One region of the Shewanella sp. Scap07 genome, then DNA from elsewhere that is predicted to be linked to it. Evidence: predicted binding sites of a transcription regulator. Region 1 holds the regulator's gene; the other holds the start of a gene.
The links. Region 1 encodes LexA, which represses DNA repair genes until DNA is damaged. Its sites were predicted from a motif close to TACTGTATNNNNATACAGTA; they were not measured.

Region 1 (8,233 bases):
AGTGGATAGAGATCTTCAACAGTGGCGATCACTTCATCACGTTGACAATGCTTAACGCGAGTTACGCAGCTGGCAATCAACGATGGAATAATCAATAAGTGGATAATGTTATTGCGATAGTAGGTCATCGCAATCGCGATACTGTCATCAATGGAGATGATATCCCCTAGCGGATCACTATCGAGCTTGAGCTTTTTCAGCTCTAACCCCTGTTGCACCAACTTACTGCCATCACCTTCAACCACCGACGCATACTCGGTATAAGGCAGTGACTTAAGTAGGGTTAGATACAGGTCTAGTTGTTGCTCTAATTGGCTGCGCTGTAGCGCATGCTGCTCTGCGGCCAGTAAGGTTAAACTGGTTAATGTGACCGAGCTGACGGCGGCGGCATCGTTGATATTAGTCATCACCTGATTGGCCAATGTATTGACCACAGGTGTTAGCCAGCTTGGCTTTTGCTCTGGATCTTTAGCAATCTCTTCACGCCATTCTGGCGCTTGCTCATTGAGGAAACTGTGCAGCGTGATTGGCTGGCCGAAGTTAACATAGCCTTGGCCAAAATTACCCAATTTACGAATAGCACCAAATACTTGCCAAACTGATTCTTTCTTTTTCTTCTTACCACTAAGCTCTTTATGATAAGTCGCCACTTCCATGACATGATCATAACCAAGGTAAACCGGCACTAAGGTTACCGGACGCTCTACTCCGCGCAGTACACTGTTAACCGTCATCGCAATCATGCCGGTTTTCGGCGCTAGCAAGCGACCAGTGCGCGAACGTCCACCTTCGGTAAAGTATTCAACCGAATAGCCTTTAGTGAACAATTGGTCGAGATACTCTCTAAATACCGCGGTATAAAGCTTGTTACCACGGAAACTACGACGGATAAAAAACGCCCCGCCACGGCGGAACATGGGACCCGCAGGCCAGAAATTCAAATTAATACCGGCAGCGATATGCGGCGGTACCATGCCTTGATAATAGAGAATATAAGACAGCAGTAGATAATCCATGTGGCTACGATGACAAGGCACATAAATAATCTCATGGCCATCGTGGTGCAACTGACGGATCTGCTCGGCGCCTTTAATATTGATGCCTTTGTAAAGCTTGTTCCACAACCAAGTAAGAAAACGCTCAGCAATACGCACCAGACTATCTGAGTAATCAGCGGCAATCTCGTCTAAGTACTCCATCGCTTTAGCGCGTGCTTCTGTTTCAGAGATCTTCTTATTATTGGCTTCTTCAACGATGGCTTTTTTAAGCGACTCAGACTTAAGCAGCGCATGGAACAACGCTTGACGGTTAGGCAGTACAGGACCCGTCATCACCTTACGCTGTCTATGGAAGTGAACCCGAGCCACTCGCGACAGTTTTTGGGCGATGCGTTTATCCGTTCCATGCTCATCAGCCATATGGCGTAGCGACAGCGCATTAGAAAATTGCACAAAGTTGTGGCGACCAAGAAACAGAATCATCAAACATTTACGCAGCCAGGTGGGGTTTTGACGCTCCAACACTGCCGCACGCATGGTGTCATCTTCTTTGCCAGGGGTACGGCCCCAATACAAGCTTACTGGCACCAATTGAACATCTAGCTCTGGCCGACGTTTATGTGCGCCCAATAGGCGCATAAAAGTGCTTAAATAAGGCGAGTTGCTGGCACGCTTGCCCAAAAGCGGCTTAGCGCCTTCAAGACAGACTACTCGCGGTGTCTGTTCACCATCGACCTGCAGCGGTTCATAGGGGCTAGGCAAACCAAAATTAGCGGTAATTTCACTCAGCGCGGCAATATCGCTGACGGATTCAGTTTTCATCACATAAACCACCGGCCTACTCGGGTCTAAATTAAGATCGGCAAATGGATCATGAGGCACAACGATAGTGTGCACTAACTTTTTTTGAATCCAGCGCAGTGATTTGCGCCAAATAGAGTCTTGTTTGGACATGAGTTTATTATTTTTGAGTCTCGTTGTTAGCCCCATAGAATATCAGAAAAACTCATCAGGTCGCTATTAACCATGCACATTATTAATCTGCCGACCACAATACTGCTAGCTGCCCAGCACAATTACAGCGTACAGTGATAACGGTTCAATTCAGCCTATCGCCAAGTCCCTGCTGCAATAGATAAAATTAATCACTGGTTAATACTTGCACTACTTACAATACTGTATATACTGACAGGTACTGTATGGAAAAACAGGTTTAAATATGAGACCGCTAACCCCGAGACAATCTGAGATATTAGATCTCATCAAAAATAATATTGCTGATACTGGCATGCCACCTACCCGTGCAGAAATTGCTAAAAGGTTGGGTTTTAAGAGTGCCAATGCTGCCGAAGAGCATCTGAAAGCGCTAGCCAAAAAAGGCTGTATTGAAATTATTCCTGGCACGTCTCGCGGTATTCGCCTCACCCAAGAAGATGATGAGTCTGAATCTGGCTTACCCTTGATTGGTCAAGTTGCCGCAGGTGAGCCAATACTCGCCCAAGAACATGTTGAGCAGCACTATCAAGTGGATCCAGCCATGTTTAGACCCGCCGCTGATTTCTTACTGCGAGTACGTGGTGACAGTATGAAAAACATCGGCATTTTAGAAGGCGATCTATTGGCGGTTCATAAAATGGCTCAGGCCCGTAACGGTCAAGTCGTGGTTGCTAGAGTAGAAGACGATGTCACCGTTAAACGCTTCGAAAAAGTCGGTAGCACGGTATTTCTGCATGCAGAAAATGAAGAGTACGCCCCAATTGAAGTCGACTTAAACTACCAATCCCTGACCATTGAAGGCTTGGCGGTAGGTGTGATTAGAAATGGAGACTGGCAATGAACAACTTGATTGGAAGCAGCCCACGCCACCCAGGGCTATGGCAAGATGAAGCCAAACTCAGTAAAGGGGTGTCACGTATGCCCAGCCACACTCAAGGTGTGCAAGAGCTGCAAACCCTGACACCTGAACTCGCACGACTCAGTCAGCAAGGCCAGTGGATTGTATTAATTAGTCCACCCAATATTGGCTATAAACAGATGTTGGCTCAAGCTGGCGTACGCATGGATCGCATTTTGTTGGTACATGCTAAAGACGAGATAGAAACGCTATGGGCAATGGAAAAAGCGCTAACCAGTGGCACCTCTAGCGCAGTAATATGTTGGGCGCCTATGCTAGATAGCCGCGACAATCGCCGCCTAGAATTAGTTGCAAAAAGTGCCACAGCTTTAGGCGTGGTAATTGAAAGCGGCAGTGACCACATTGCTGCTCAGCTACCCTCAGTAGCGGATGTTCACGTTAATCAAGGTTCGTTATTTAGCGCGTTTCATTAGTCCGTATAAGACTGTTTTTCCCATCTAAGCCTCCTTTCGGGAGGCTTTTTTGTTGCTGTTTTTTTTAATAAAAGTTAAAAGTTTGATCTTGATCAAAAATTCAACAGGCAGTAAGTTAGAACAAGATAACAACGATTATTTGTTATATCCGAGCGATTTAGTCGTCACTTTTCCTCTCGTCAATTTGGCTTATGCAGTGAGCTCCGTGCGAGAAAAGAGTAGAAATTGGACTGATATATTCAGCCGTAAGTGCATAGAGTGGTAGCCAACTGGCAAATAACAACACCGCGCTAAACCACCAACGCACTTTGAAGTCATCGTTGCTTTTTTGGGAACCGAAGAGTTTGCATAGAGCAGAGACTTACTGTGTGGCTCTTCTTTGTAGTTGCCTTCGCAATTGACAGAGGAGAAGTCTAGTGAAGCAAGTGTTGTATTATTTGCTGGCGTTGCTGTTTACGCCCCCCATTTTCGCCGCCGATATGCCCCTAAATATGACAAAAGGGGTAACGGACATCAGTAATAAAGTGTTCAGTCTACATATGACGATCCTTTATATCTGCTGTGCTATCGGTGTGGTCGTGTTCGGCGTAATGATCTACTCGATCATCAATCACCGCCGCTCTAAAGGCGCCGTCGCCGCCAACTTTCATGAAAGTACCAAGGTTGAAATCGCATGGACAGTGATTCCTTTCGTTATCCTAATTTTAATGGCTATTCCTGCCACTAAAACACTGATTGCAATGGAAGATACTAGTGATGCCGATATCACCATTAAAGTGACGGGCTCACAGTGGAAATGGCACTACAGCTACTTTGATCATGACATTGAATTCTTCAGTGTGCTTTCAACTCCTAGAGATCAAATTGAGGGTGACGCCACAAAGAGTGAAACTTACCTACTTGAAGTCGACAAACCTTTAGTTATCCCCACCAATAGAAAAGTCCGTTTCTTAATGACATCCGATGATGTTATTCACTCATGGTGGGTACCTGCATTTGCAGTAAAGAAAGATGCTAACCCAGGCTTTATCAATGAAGCATGGACGCGGGTCGACGAACCCGGTACTTACCGTGGTCAATGTGCTGAATTGTGCGGCAAAGACCATGGCTTCATGCCTATTGTGGTTGAGGTGTTATCGGAAGCAGATTTTGACGCATGGATCGTAGCGCAAAAGCAACTCGCTGCCGATGCTGAAGCCGCTGCGCAAGCCGCGTTAACTAGCACATTGAGCATGGACGAGCTAATGGCTAAAGGTGAGCAAGTTTATCTAGCTAATTGTGCAGCTTGCCACCAGCCTAATGGTGCGGGTCTTCCTGGGGTATTCCCATCACTGATTGGCAGTCCGTTGATTGTTGGCCCAGTGGGTGAACATATCGATATCGTACTCCATGGTAAAGCCGGCACTGCTATGCAGGCATTTGCTAAGCAGCTAACTGCAACCGAAATTGCAGCCGTAGTGACTTACGAGCGTAACGCATGGGGCAACAACTCTGGCGATAGTGTTCAAGCAGCAGATGTTAACGGTGGAGGCGCAGACTCTGGCGCCAGTAGCAGTGATGCTGAGGTTCCCGTGACCTTGCCAGCCACTTTGCCTGAGGCTGCCACACAAGTTGAAGCTGTCGTTACCGAAACCGCAGAAGTTGTACTCGATGACCTGACAATGGATGAGCTAATGACGTTAGGCGAGCAAGTCTACATGACGAGCTGCGTTGCCTGTCACCAGCCCACCGGTATGGGTCTTCCTGGTGCATTCCCATCATTGGTTCAAAGCCCAATTATTAAGGGGCCCGTTAGCGATCACCTTGAAATGGTGATTAATGGTAAGCCCGGTACTGCAATGCAGGCCTTCGGTGGTTTACTCAGCCCGCAAGAACTCGCCGCAGTGATTACCTATGAGCGTAACGCCTGGGGTAACAATTCTGGTGATGCTGTGCAGGCATCTGACGTTGATGGTCACGGAAAGTAGGGGAATCAAATGAGCACAATTACACAAGACGCACCGGCCGCTCACGACGATCACCATGATGACCATCATCATGGTGCGCCAAAGGGCTTAATGCGCTGGGTACTAACCACCAACCATAAAGACATCGGTACTTTATATTTGTGGTTTAGTTTTATTATGTTTTTAACTGGCGGCGCCATGGCGATGGTGATCCGTGCAGAACTGTTCCAACCAGGGTTGCAGTTAGTGGACCCTAATTTTTTCAACCAAATGACCACGGTCCACGGGTTGATAATGGTGTTTGGCGCAGTCATGCCCGCCTTTACTGGATTAGCAAACTGGCTGATTCCAATGATGATTGGTGCGCCTGATATGGCGCTGCCACGCATGAATAACTGGAGCTTTTGGATTCTGCCTTTTGCATTTGCGATTCTATTAAGCTCACTGTTCATGGAAGGTGGCGGCCCTAACTTCGGTTGGACCTTCTACGCCCCGTTGTCGACCACTTACAGTCCAGATAGCACAGCACTGTTCGTATTCTCGGTACACATTATGGGTATCAGCTCCATCATGGGTGCGATCAACGTCGTGGTGACTATTGTCAACATGCGTGCCCCGGGTATGACGTGGATGAAGCTACCGCTGTTTGTATGGACATGGCTCATCACTGCCTTCTTGCTCATTGCCGTCATGCCGGTACTGGCAGGAACGGTCACAATGGTCTTGACCGACAAGTACTTTGGCACCAGCTTCTTTGATGCTGCCGGCGGTGGCGATCCGGTAATGTTCCAACATATTTTCTGGTTCTTCGGACACCCCGAAGTGTACATCATGATCTTACCGTCCTTCGGTATTATCTCAGCGATTGTGCCGGCCTTTAGTCGTAAACCCCTGTTTGGATATTCCTCAATGGTGTACGCCACAGCCAGTATTGCAATATTGTCATTTCTGGTGTGGGCGCATCATATGTTTACCACGGGGATGCCGGTGTTTGCCGAACTCTTCTTTATGTACTGTACCATGTTAATTGCGGTGCCCACTGGGGTGAAGGTGTTCAACTGGGTTGCGACAATGTGGCGCGGTTCGTTAACGTTCGAAACCCCTATGTTGTTTGCCGTGGCCTTCATTATCTTGTTCACCATTGGCGGCTTCTCAGGGTTGATGCTGGCTATTACGCCGGTTGATTTCCAATATCACGATACCTATTTCGTCGTGGCTCACTTCCACTATGTGTTGGTGACCGGGGCCATCTTCTCCATTATGGCAGCCGCCTATTATTGGCTACCCAAATGGACCGGTAATATGTATGACGAGAAGTTAGGCAAGATCCACTTTTGGTGCTCAACGATTTCAGTCAACGTGCTGTTTTTCCCCATGCACTTTTTGGGCTTAGCCGGTATGCCACGTCGTATTCCCGACTATGCTATTCAGTTTGCTGACGTAAACCAAATAGTCTCAATTGGTGGATTTGCATTTGGATTATCGCAGCTGATTTTCCTTGCGGTAGTGATCAAGTGTATCCGCGGCGGTGAAAAAGCGGCAGCTAAACCTTGGGATGGAGCAGAAGGACTTGAATGGACTATCGCCAGTCCTGCGCCCTATCACTCATTTACCACACCACCAGAGGTGAAGTAGCCATGAGCCAAACTCAAGCAAAGTCGAACCGTAAGCTCATCATGATGTTGATTGCTGGTGCAATTGGTATGTTTGGTTTTGGCTTTGCTTTAGTGCCGCTTTATGACGTTTTGTGCGAACAACTAGGCATTAACGGTAAAACCCAAAGTACCGCTGCTCAATACACACCTATCGCTGTAGATGAGTCACGAACCATTACCGTGGAGTTTATGGCACAAATCCAAAGTGATTTGCCATGGGAATTCACGCCAGAAGTCAGGCGCATGAAAGTGCACCCTGGCGAGTTAGTACGTACTCACTACACCGCACAGAATATGTCAAACGCCAGTATAGTTGGCCAAGCTATCCCCTCAGTATCACCCGGACAAGGGGCTGCCTACTTCAACAAAACCGAGTGTTTCTGCTTTAATCAGCAGGCCTTGGCTGGCAAACAAGACGCTGCATTACCGCTTATATTTTATGTAGATCCCGATCTACCAGAGTCCATCACCACGCTGACTCTGTCATATACTCTCTACAACATCACCGACAAAGGCTATGTCGCGCGTGTTGAGCAAGGAGCTGAACAATGAATGCAAAACATGAACACTATTACGTCCCCGCCCAAAGCGCCTGGCCGATTATCGGCGCCATAGGGTTATTTCTGATCGCGGTGGGTGCCGGTAGTTATGTCACTCAACTCGAAACCGAGCAAACCAGCGGTGGGTATATTCTTACTGCTGGTATCGCCGTCATTATTTACATGATTTTTGGCTGGTTTCGTACTGTAATCAACGAATCAATGTCGGGCTTATACAGCCAACAAATGGACCGCTCGTTTCGTCAAGGTATGAGCTGGTTTATCTTCTCTGAGGTAATGTTCTTTGTCGCCTTCTTTGGCGCCTTGCTATATGCCCGAATGATTGCAGTACCTTGGTTAGGTGGCGCGTCAAACAATGCCATGACCCATGAGGTACTATGGCCAACGTTTGAAGCCGTGTGGCCCTTAATTAAAACACCTGACGGGACCACCACTGAGGCAATGCCTTGGACGGGTCTGCCTCTTTATAACACCCTTATCTTGTTAGCCTCATCGGTCACTTTACACTTCGCACATGTCAGCCTAGAAAAATCCAAACGCCAAGCACTAACAGCTTGGTTAGCGATCACCATTTTACTGGGTATCGGCTTCCTATTTTTGCAGGTAGAAGAGTACATTCATGCGTACCAAGAGATGGGGCTAACGCTGGCTTCGGGTGTATACGGTAACACTTTCTTCTTGTTAACCGGCTTTCATGGCATGCACGTGACCTTAGGTACTGTATTCCTGCTGGTGCTGTTTTTTAG
Region 2 (8,233 bases), 2.1 Mb from region 1:
AATACTGTCGCCTCGTTGCAGCATTTGATAAACCTCAGCTTGTTCCCATTGCACCTGCGCCATCGTAAATGGCTGCTGCTCATCGCCCAACAAGCTAAAACACTTGCGAATGGCTGTTAGCATACCTAAGGCCAGTACATCCACTTTCAGCAAGCCTAGCGACTCTAAATCATCCTTATCCCATTGGATCACGGTTCTGTCTTGCATGGCCGCATTTTCAATGGGCACCAGCTCAGATAACGGCCCTGCTGAAATGATAAACCCACCAACATGTTGCGATAAATGCCGGGGGAAGCCGAGGATCTCTTCCACCAGCGGCAGTAAATACCGGCCAAGTCCCTGTGCGGGCACTTGCTGTTTTTGCTGCAATTGCTGCTGCCAAGACTCACTCGCATCACGGCGATCAACTTGTTTAACCATGCGATCAACGGTTTGATGATCTAGCCCCAGTGCTTTGCCCACATCCGCCATCGCACTTTTAAAACGATAGCTAATGATTGTTGCCGCCAACGCGGCGCGATCGCGGCCATATTTGCGGTAAATATACTGAATCACCTCTTCACGGCGTTCATGTTCAAAATCAACATCAATATCTGGCGGTTCATTACGCTCTTTAGAGATAAAGCGCTCAAACAGCATGTTGATCTTTGTGGGATCAACTTCTGTTATTCCTAAGCAATAACACACCACAGAATTGGCCGCCGAGCCTCGTCCTTGGTGTAAAATTTGTTGCTGTTTAGCAAACTGGACTATGTCATAAATGGTCAGAAAGAAATATTCATACTGCATCTGCTTAATTAAGCTCAGCTCTTTGTGATATTGCTTTGCAACTGACTCAGGCACTCCTTGAGGAAATCGCTTTAAAGCACCTTTTTTCACCTCTTGCTCTAAATAGTCACTGGCACTCATCTGCGTAGGGATCACCTCAGATGGATACTCATACTTAAGCTCATCAAGGCTAAAATCACAGGCATTGGCAATATTAATGCTGTTATCTAGCCAAGCTTGTGGATAGCGCCTAGCCAGTTCCTCTAGCGACTTAAAACTGCTCTCGGCATTGGCACTAAGCAAACTGCCTGCTTTTTCAAGTTCAGTGCCGTGACCAATACAAGTCAGAACATCAAGTAGCATACGCCGCTGTTTATGGTGCATACGCACACCACCTGCGGCAACGCACGCAACCTGTTGTTGCTCTGCCAACGTTTGCCATACCTGCATGCGCCAAGCTTCAGAGCCCAGTAACTGTCGCTCCATCAGTATGTACAACCTATCGGAAAAAGCTCGCTTTAGCTGCTGCATCAGTTGCTGCAACTGTGCCTGATAATAAGCTTGGGCCTGCTGTTCAATCTGGCTTTGCACATTTTCCCTACTGCTTGGCTCACAGACATCGGCATCATTGGCCACCTGATAGCTCATCTGCAGCTGCTCAGGGCTTGCAGGTCGCCAGAGCAATATTGTTTCATCAAGGCGGGTCAACATATCTGAAAAACGCAGTTGATAACTGCCCTTTTCATCACGTCGGCGGGCTAAAGTGATCAGCTGGCTTATCTGCCCATATGCACGGCGATTAGGTGCCAGTAACACAAATACCCCTTGCGGCAGTTGAAACTCGGCGCCAATAATCAATTTAATGCCGTGTTGCTTCGCCGCATCATGGGCTTTAACAACCCCAGATAATGAACACTCATCGGTTAATGCCAATGCTTGATAACCTAGCGCTGCCGCCTGTGCCACCAGCTCCTGAGGGTGAGAAGCACCACGTAAAAAGCTGTAATTAGATAAAGTATGAAGCTCGGCGTACATTTAACTAAACCAGCCCTGTAGAAACCAATCTTGTCCGTCATAGAAAACCCAACAAAGCCCACCATCAATATGCGCTGCAATGTAGTAATCTCTGTCATGTTGTGTCAGCCACCAAGGTGGACTAATACGTTCTGGCCCTTTTAAGCGGGTAAACTCGTGCAGAGCAAGCGGTTGTGGCTGCTTGAGTAAAAAGCTCGGCCGAAACAAGCCCAAGGTGTCATAGGAGGCAGTACGCTCTGCAGCGAGTCTGTCATAAGCAATTCCTGCGGTTTTATGGCTCAAGTCACTAAGGGCTAAACGAGATCCACTTTGTCCCCACTGTGTTAACGGCTTGACTTGGCAGCTCTGCTCAGGGAGATGATGACTGGCCATCGCCAGCCCTTTAACACAATGCTCGCCTAACCTTGCCTCTAAAGTTGCAAATAGTTGGCGGATCTCAGCACTTACTCCTTGCTGTTGCCACCAGCAGTCTTCATCTAAGTGCTGCTCAACAAAACTAGACACATCGAGTTGTAGCGCAACCACCGGAGAGTATAAGGTCTGACGCTCAAGTTGCAGACGGCACAATGCCAGTAAACTGTCACAGCGATGCTCCGCAAACGGGTAATGAATTAACAATGACAAAGGCGGCAACTCATTATCGCGATACGCTAAAGTGAGCTGCAAACGCAAAATGGCTAACTGCCGCTGCAATAGATAATCACTGAGTTGACTCAGCATTCGGCTTAAGGGAAACAACACCCCTTCAATATGCTCAACATCATACATTAAGCTCATTTTTTGCTGGTAAGTCTCTGCCGGTGTATAGAAGCATTGCGGAACCTCGATACGCCCCTGCAATTGAGTGAGCAAACTCAGTAGTGACTCACCAAAGCGCCGCCCTAACTCAGCCCGTGGCAAGGCCATTAATGCCGCAACGGTATTAAGACCCATTTGCTGGCAACGTTGAATAACACTTGGCTCTACCGGCAGCGTCGATATTGCTAATGCTTTAAGCTGACTCAAAGCCGCTTTAGTTTCATAGACGCGCTGCACGGCTGTGCTTCCCTGCGCTGATGTTAACTCTGACTCACTGGTTAATTGCGGCCGATGTACCGCCAATAACTGCGCCATAAGTGGATGCTCAGCTAACACCATCTGCCAGCGAAAACCATAACCACTGGCTTGAGTGGCATACTGATGAAGTAAATTGTCCAGCCCTGAAAACACCTGCTGCATCGAGCCCACTTCTAGCAGTAATACATCCATCACTTGGGTGCTATCGCCCCGGCATTGTGATTGTATCTCACACGATGGAATAACCACTCGTGCACTGTAGTTATAGCTCCACTTAGCCAGCCAATCGGTGTACTGTTCAGTTAAATTTGATTGGTACTCAATCAAGACTAGTTCTGCGCATAGGGCTTGAGCTGTCGCCACGCTCAAACCCACAGTGACGGCTTTATCTGCTCCCTCAACCGCCAAAATGGTCAATTGCTGTGGGTCATAAAAAGCCACAGGCCGCGCCGCACTAATATCGTGACATAAGCGCTGATACTGCAATACACCGCTAGGAAAATAGATCGCCAGCCAAATCATGATGACCAAGGCCCCTGAATAATATCGCTACTCACTGAATGCCCAGGTTTTGAAGGCGATTTTTGCCAATCACTGTAAGCTAAGTATCGCGGCAACAGTGACAGCTCAAAACCCGCAATTGGCCAACCACCGCGGCGCTTCACAATCGTCAGCTCTGTAGCGGCATTATCGACGGTTTTGTCATAGTCACGGTGTAATTGAATTCGTAACTGCACCGGGTGCGATTGGGATGCTAAATGGCTAGGCAAATAACAAAAGCACAAGCTATGACCCTTTTCGCATGCTAGCTGTAAACGCCGAGACTCAGTGACTGACAGTGTAGACAGCCAAATTAAGGCTAACTGGCACACGCCACTGGCTAATGCTTGTTCTAACGCCCACAGTTGTTCTTTGCGATCAATACAGTCCACCCATACGATCCGCTCAACATCAATATTGTGCTGAGCCAAGCCTGCGGCAAAGGGAATAAACGGAGGCGCAACAAGTGCTACCGCCCCATTACGCTGCTTGTCAGCCGTGGCATTTAAAGGAATGTGCTGTGCAATCAACGGTAGCAACAACGTCAATTCGCCAATCCCAACTTGATCGCTCAAGAGTTCACAAACGCCAGAGCTTGGCCAACCTTGACCCGCTAATACTTCATCTAAGCTTGTATAACCACTGCTTAAGCAGTCAGATTGCTGCTGCCATTGTTGACCACGCCAAAGATCTTCTCGGCTCAATAAACTGTCCAACGCAGTTGCTTGTTGATGCTCATCAACCTGAGATATCGGTTCTGCTTTCATGACATTCTCACACTATACTGTACATATATACAGTATAGTGTGAAATTTGCAGATCTCAACCACAATAACGCTAAGATCCCATAGCGATCCTAAGTATAAAAAGTTAACATTAATGAGAATCGTTTTTATTTGGTATGGGTATGTCAGCGTCATTCAACAAGCTGTTTTCACATTTGCAGATCCGAGTATTTAGTTTTTTTGCTGTCTCTTTACTGGCAATATTATTAATCGCAACCGGCATTGAGAGTTTAATTCTCAGCCGCTTACTGACACTATCTCCAGCAACTCAGCAGCAGCTCCATACGCTGGCTGAACAAGCTAACCAATATATTCAGCGTAAAGACATTGCCGGGTTAGCCCAATGGGAAAGCGAGCAAGCTTTTACGCTCTATACCTTAGACCCACAAAACCAAGCCATTAGCCAGCGCACAATGCACCCACACTTTGTTTTTAAATTGCAGTTTTCAAGACAGATCCAACAACCTATGGGCGACAGAGTGCGTAAGCCACTCATTGCTTTACCTCTCGCTGACACCTTAGATGACCAGCAGCCATTGAGTTTAGTGGTCCAACTTAATGCCGACCTGCACCCAGCCCAACAACTCAATACCGCGCTATGGACCATTCGCACTATTGTTGGCATTACCGTGTTGCTGCTGTTTAGTTACCTACTAAGCCGCTACCTTATTACCCCGCTTCAGCACCTCAAGCGGGGAACTGAAGCGCTGGCACAAGGTAAGCTCGACACCCGTATTGCCAACCACTTTTCAACTAAGGAGCCTGAGTTTTATCATCTGGCCGCTGAGTTTGATCATATGGCTGAACAACTGCAACAAGGCATGCAGAACCAAAAACGACTATTAAGAGATGTGTCCCATGAGCTACGTACCCCACTGGCAAGACAAGAGCTTGCGCTGCATTTACTCGAAGGACAATTAGATGAGCGCCATCAAATCGCCATTGCCCGTTTGCGCGCAGAAGGCGCACAAATGTCGAGCTTAATTAATACCATTCTAGACTTTAGCCGCTTAAACAACGCTTATATTCAACTAAACTGCAGCCAATTTGATGTGGGCGCCCTGCAAGCGCAGATTCAGCAAGACTGTCAATTTGAAGCCAAAGAAGAGCAACAGATCCATTGGCATAACCATGATCCCCTAACGCTGTTTACCGACCGCCAGTATCTCTGCAGAGCCATTGAAAACATTGTGCGTAATGCACTTAAATATGCGGGTGAACATTGCGAAATTCATATTGAAACACAGTTAGTTACACAGCAATTACAGATAACCATTGCCGATAATGGCCCAGGCATTCCAGCAGAAGAGCTGACCAACCTGTTTAATCCTTTTACCCGCTTAGATGAAGCCAGACACTCAAGCCAAGGTGGCTTTGGGTTAGGACTGGCCATTGTGAAGCAATGTATGAAACTGTTAGCTGGCGAGGTGGTTGCAAGTAACCACCCGCAGGGGGGGCTGGTATTAACTTTGACGTTACCGGTGAATCACCCTAACGCCGAACAAGAGCCGAAGAAAACCTCGGCTCAGCTTAGTGCGCCGCTGGTTAGTTAAGCAAACTTCTTCACTTTTCTCAGGGCAATTTGTTGTTTCATCTTAGATAGGTGCTCAATAAACACTTTGCCCTGCAGATGATCCATCTCGTGCTGCAACACTATTGCGAGAAAGTCATCTGACTCCACTTCTATAGGCTGACCGTCACGATCAAGACCTTTAACTTTGACATACTCAAAGCGAGACACTTTAGCGCGATAACCCGGAATAGATAAGCAACCTTCTTCACCAACAAACTCACCTCGCCCTTCTACTAACTCTGGGTTAACCAATACTAGCGGTTGATTGCGCTCACTGGACAGGTCGATCACTAACACTGCATCGGTACTGCCAACCTGGGTAGCAGCAAGACCAATACCATCGTCGGTGTGATACATGGTTTCCAATAAATCATCAATAAAACCACCAATCGCAGCAACATCGCTAACCGCAACGGCTTTGCGTTTAAGGCGTTCATCTGGAATGGTCAAAATATCAAGTACGGCCATGGTAAATCATCTTTTAAAAAATTTGCGCCATTATGACGAATGTCACACTAAAGGCAAGCTTAACCTGCTAAGCCGATACCTGCATCGCCTTGTATTTATCAGAAATAGTCAGTAGCATGGACTGATTGTATAAAATATACGGATTGTATTATGTCATCTTCTGCACGTACCCCCTTACCGCGCACATTTTATGTTGCCAATACCATGGAGATATTTGAGCGACTGGCCTGGTATGGCTTTTTTACCTTATCTTCGCTTTACATGACCTCACCCGCAAATCAGGGCGGACTTGGCTTTAATGAGCAAGAGCGTGGCTTACTGCAAGGTATGATTCCATTCTTTCTCTACCTTTTTCCTGTACTCACTGGCGCCTTAGCTGACCGTTATGGCTATCGAAAAATGTTCATCATCGCCTATGCCATTATGTGTCCAAGTTACTATTTGCTGGGTCAGGTCAGCAGTTTTTCCGGCTTCTTTTTAGCTTTTATGGGGGTCGCTGTGGGGGCCGCCTGCTTTAAACCGGTAGTTACAGGTACCATTGCCAGAACCACCGACAGTAGTAACCGTGGCCTTGGCTTTGGTATTTTCTACATGATGGTCAATATCGGCGGTTTCCTCGGGCCATTTATTGCCGGTTACGTGCGAGCAATTAGCTGGGACTGGGTATTTATCATGTCATCTTTCTGGATAGCGCTAAACTTTATTCCGGCGTTGTTCCTCTATGAAGAACCCACAGATCAAGCGCAGCAAAAAGGTCGTCCTTTAAAACAGGTTATGCAGGATATTCAAGAAGTACTGGGTAATGCCCGTTTTGCGCTAATTTTCTTTGGCAGCTTGATCATCCTAATGGCCTACGGCGCTAAATGGCTCGATGGCCAAACCACCGCCATGCTGTATATCGTTTGGTTTGCCGGCCATTATTTATGGAACATCAGTGCTAGCAAACAACCCAATGCAGCTTGGTATCGCCAAAAAATTCGCGTCGGCAATAAACCCTTTGTCACCTATTTGCTAATCTTATCTGGGTTTTGGATGGTGTATCAGCAAATCTTTATTACCTTACCGATTTTTATCAGAGACTTTGTTGATACCTCAGATTTAGTGATTGCCCTAGCCAGTTACCCTGACTTGCAAACCTTTTTGGCCCCTGTTGATCAACTGCACTTGCAAACCGAATTAGTACGACTAGCAGCAGAATTCAGCCAAGCTAACATCAATGTCGAACAAGCCTATTTTGAATTAGTACACAGTAAAGTGATGGTGCCTCAAGCTGAAATAACCCAAGCGCTCGCTGCCATAGCGACTGACACCGACAGCGCCTCATCAGTTGCTGCTAATTGGGCACAGCAATATAGACAGGTTAACCCAGAGTACCTCATCGGTCTCAACTTCCTGTCTATTGTGTTACTGCAAATACTTGTCAGCCGCACTATTGAGAAATACCAAGCCTTACCTATTTTGGTTGCTGGAACCCTCATTCTGGCAATGGGTACCGCCCTTGGCGGACTGGCTACTGGTATGCTCATGGGTGGCGCGATGGTACTGACCTCTATTTTAGTGTTTTCTTTGGGTGAAATGGTGGCATCGCCGAAAAGCCAAGAATACGTTGCCAGTTTTGCCCCTAGCGATAAAAAAGCCATGTTTATGGGCTACTACTTTGTCTCATCAGCCATTGGCTTTTTGTTGGCAGGCCCGCTGTCTGGCTATCTATATAGCGAAGTCGCTAAGGCAGCGCAGCGACCTGATCTTATGTGGTACATCATTGGCGCCTTTGGCGGCTTAACCGCATTAGGTTTAGTCCTGTTTCATCGTTTCGGTGTGATGGATAGCATCACTGAAAACAGTCACGCCCAAACCGTGTCATAGTTCCCTTAGGCTTGGGTCCACTTAGACTGACACCCAACAATATCCACTCATCCCGCAACAGCAGATCTTCCGGTCTGCTGTTTTTTATTGCCAAATCTGCCCCGCCACTTACCCTTACATCACAACAAATTCACAGCAGTGA

Region 2: a site for LexA is predicted at 4,182-4,201, ahead of imuA (translesion DNA synthesis-associated protein ImuA). Genes of this name have one in related genera too.

What each region holds. Positions count from the first base shown of each region.
Region 1 is NZ_CP041329.1:4,801,996-4,810,228, forward strand. It holds gene plsB (glycerol-3-phosphate 1-O-acyltransferase PlsB) at 1-1,952, opposite strand, end outside; gene lexA (transcriptional repressor LexA) at 2,218-2,835, shown strand; gene FLM48_RS21195 (cell division inhibitor SulA) at 2,832-3,326, shown strand; gene coxB (cytochrome c oxidase subunit II) at 3,743-5,293, shown strand; gene ctaD (cytochrome c oxidase subunit I) at 5,303-6,907, shown strand; gene FLM48_RS21210 (cytochrome c oxidase assembly protein) at 6,910-7,479, shown strand; gene FLM48_RS21215 (cytochrome c oxidase subunit 3) at 7,476-8,233, shown strand, end outside.
Region 2 is NZ_CP041329.1:2,674,627-2,682,859, forward strand. It holds gene FLM48_RS11755 (error-prone DNA polymerase) at 1-1,803, opposite strand, end outside; gene FLM48_RS11760 (DNA polymerase Y family protein) at 1,804-3,381, opposite strand; gene imuA (translesion DNA synthesis-associated protein ImuA) at 3,378-4,166, opposite strand; gene FLM48_RS11770 (cell wall metabolism sensor histidine kinase WalK) at 4,307-5,737, shown strand; gene def (peptide deformylase) at 5,734-6,225, opposite strand; gene FLM48_RS11780 (MFS transporter) at 6,376-8,091, shown strand.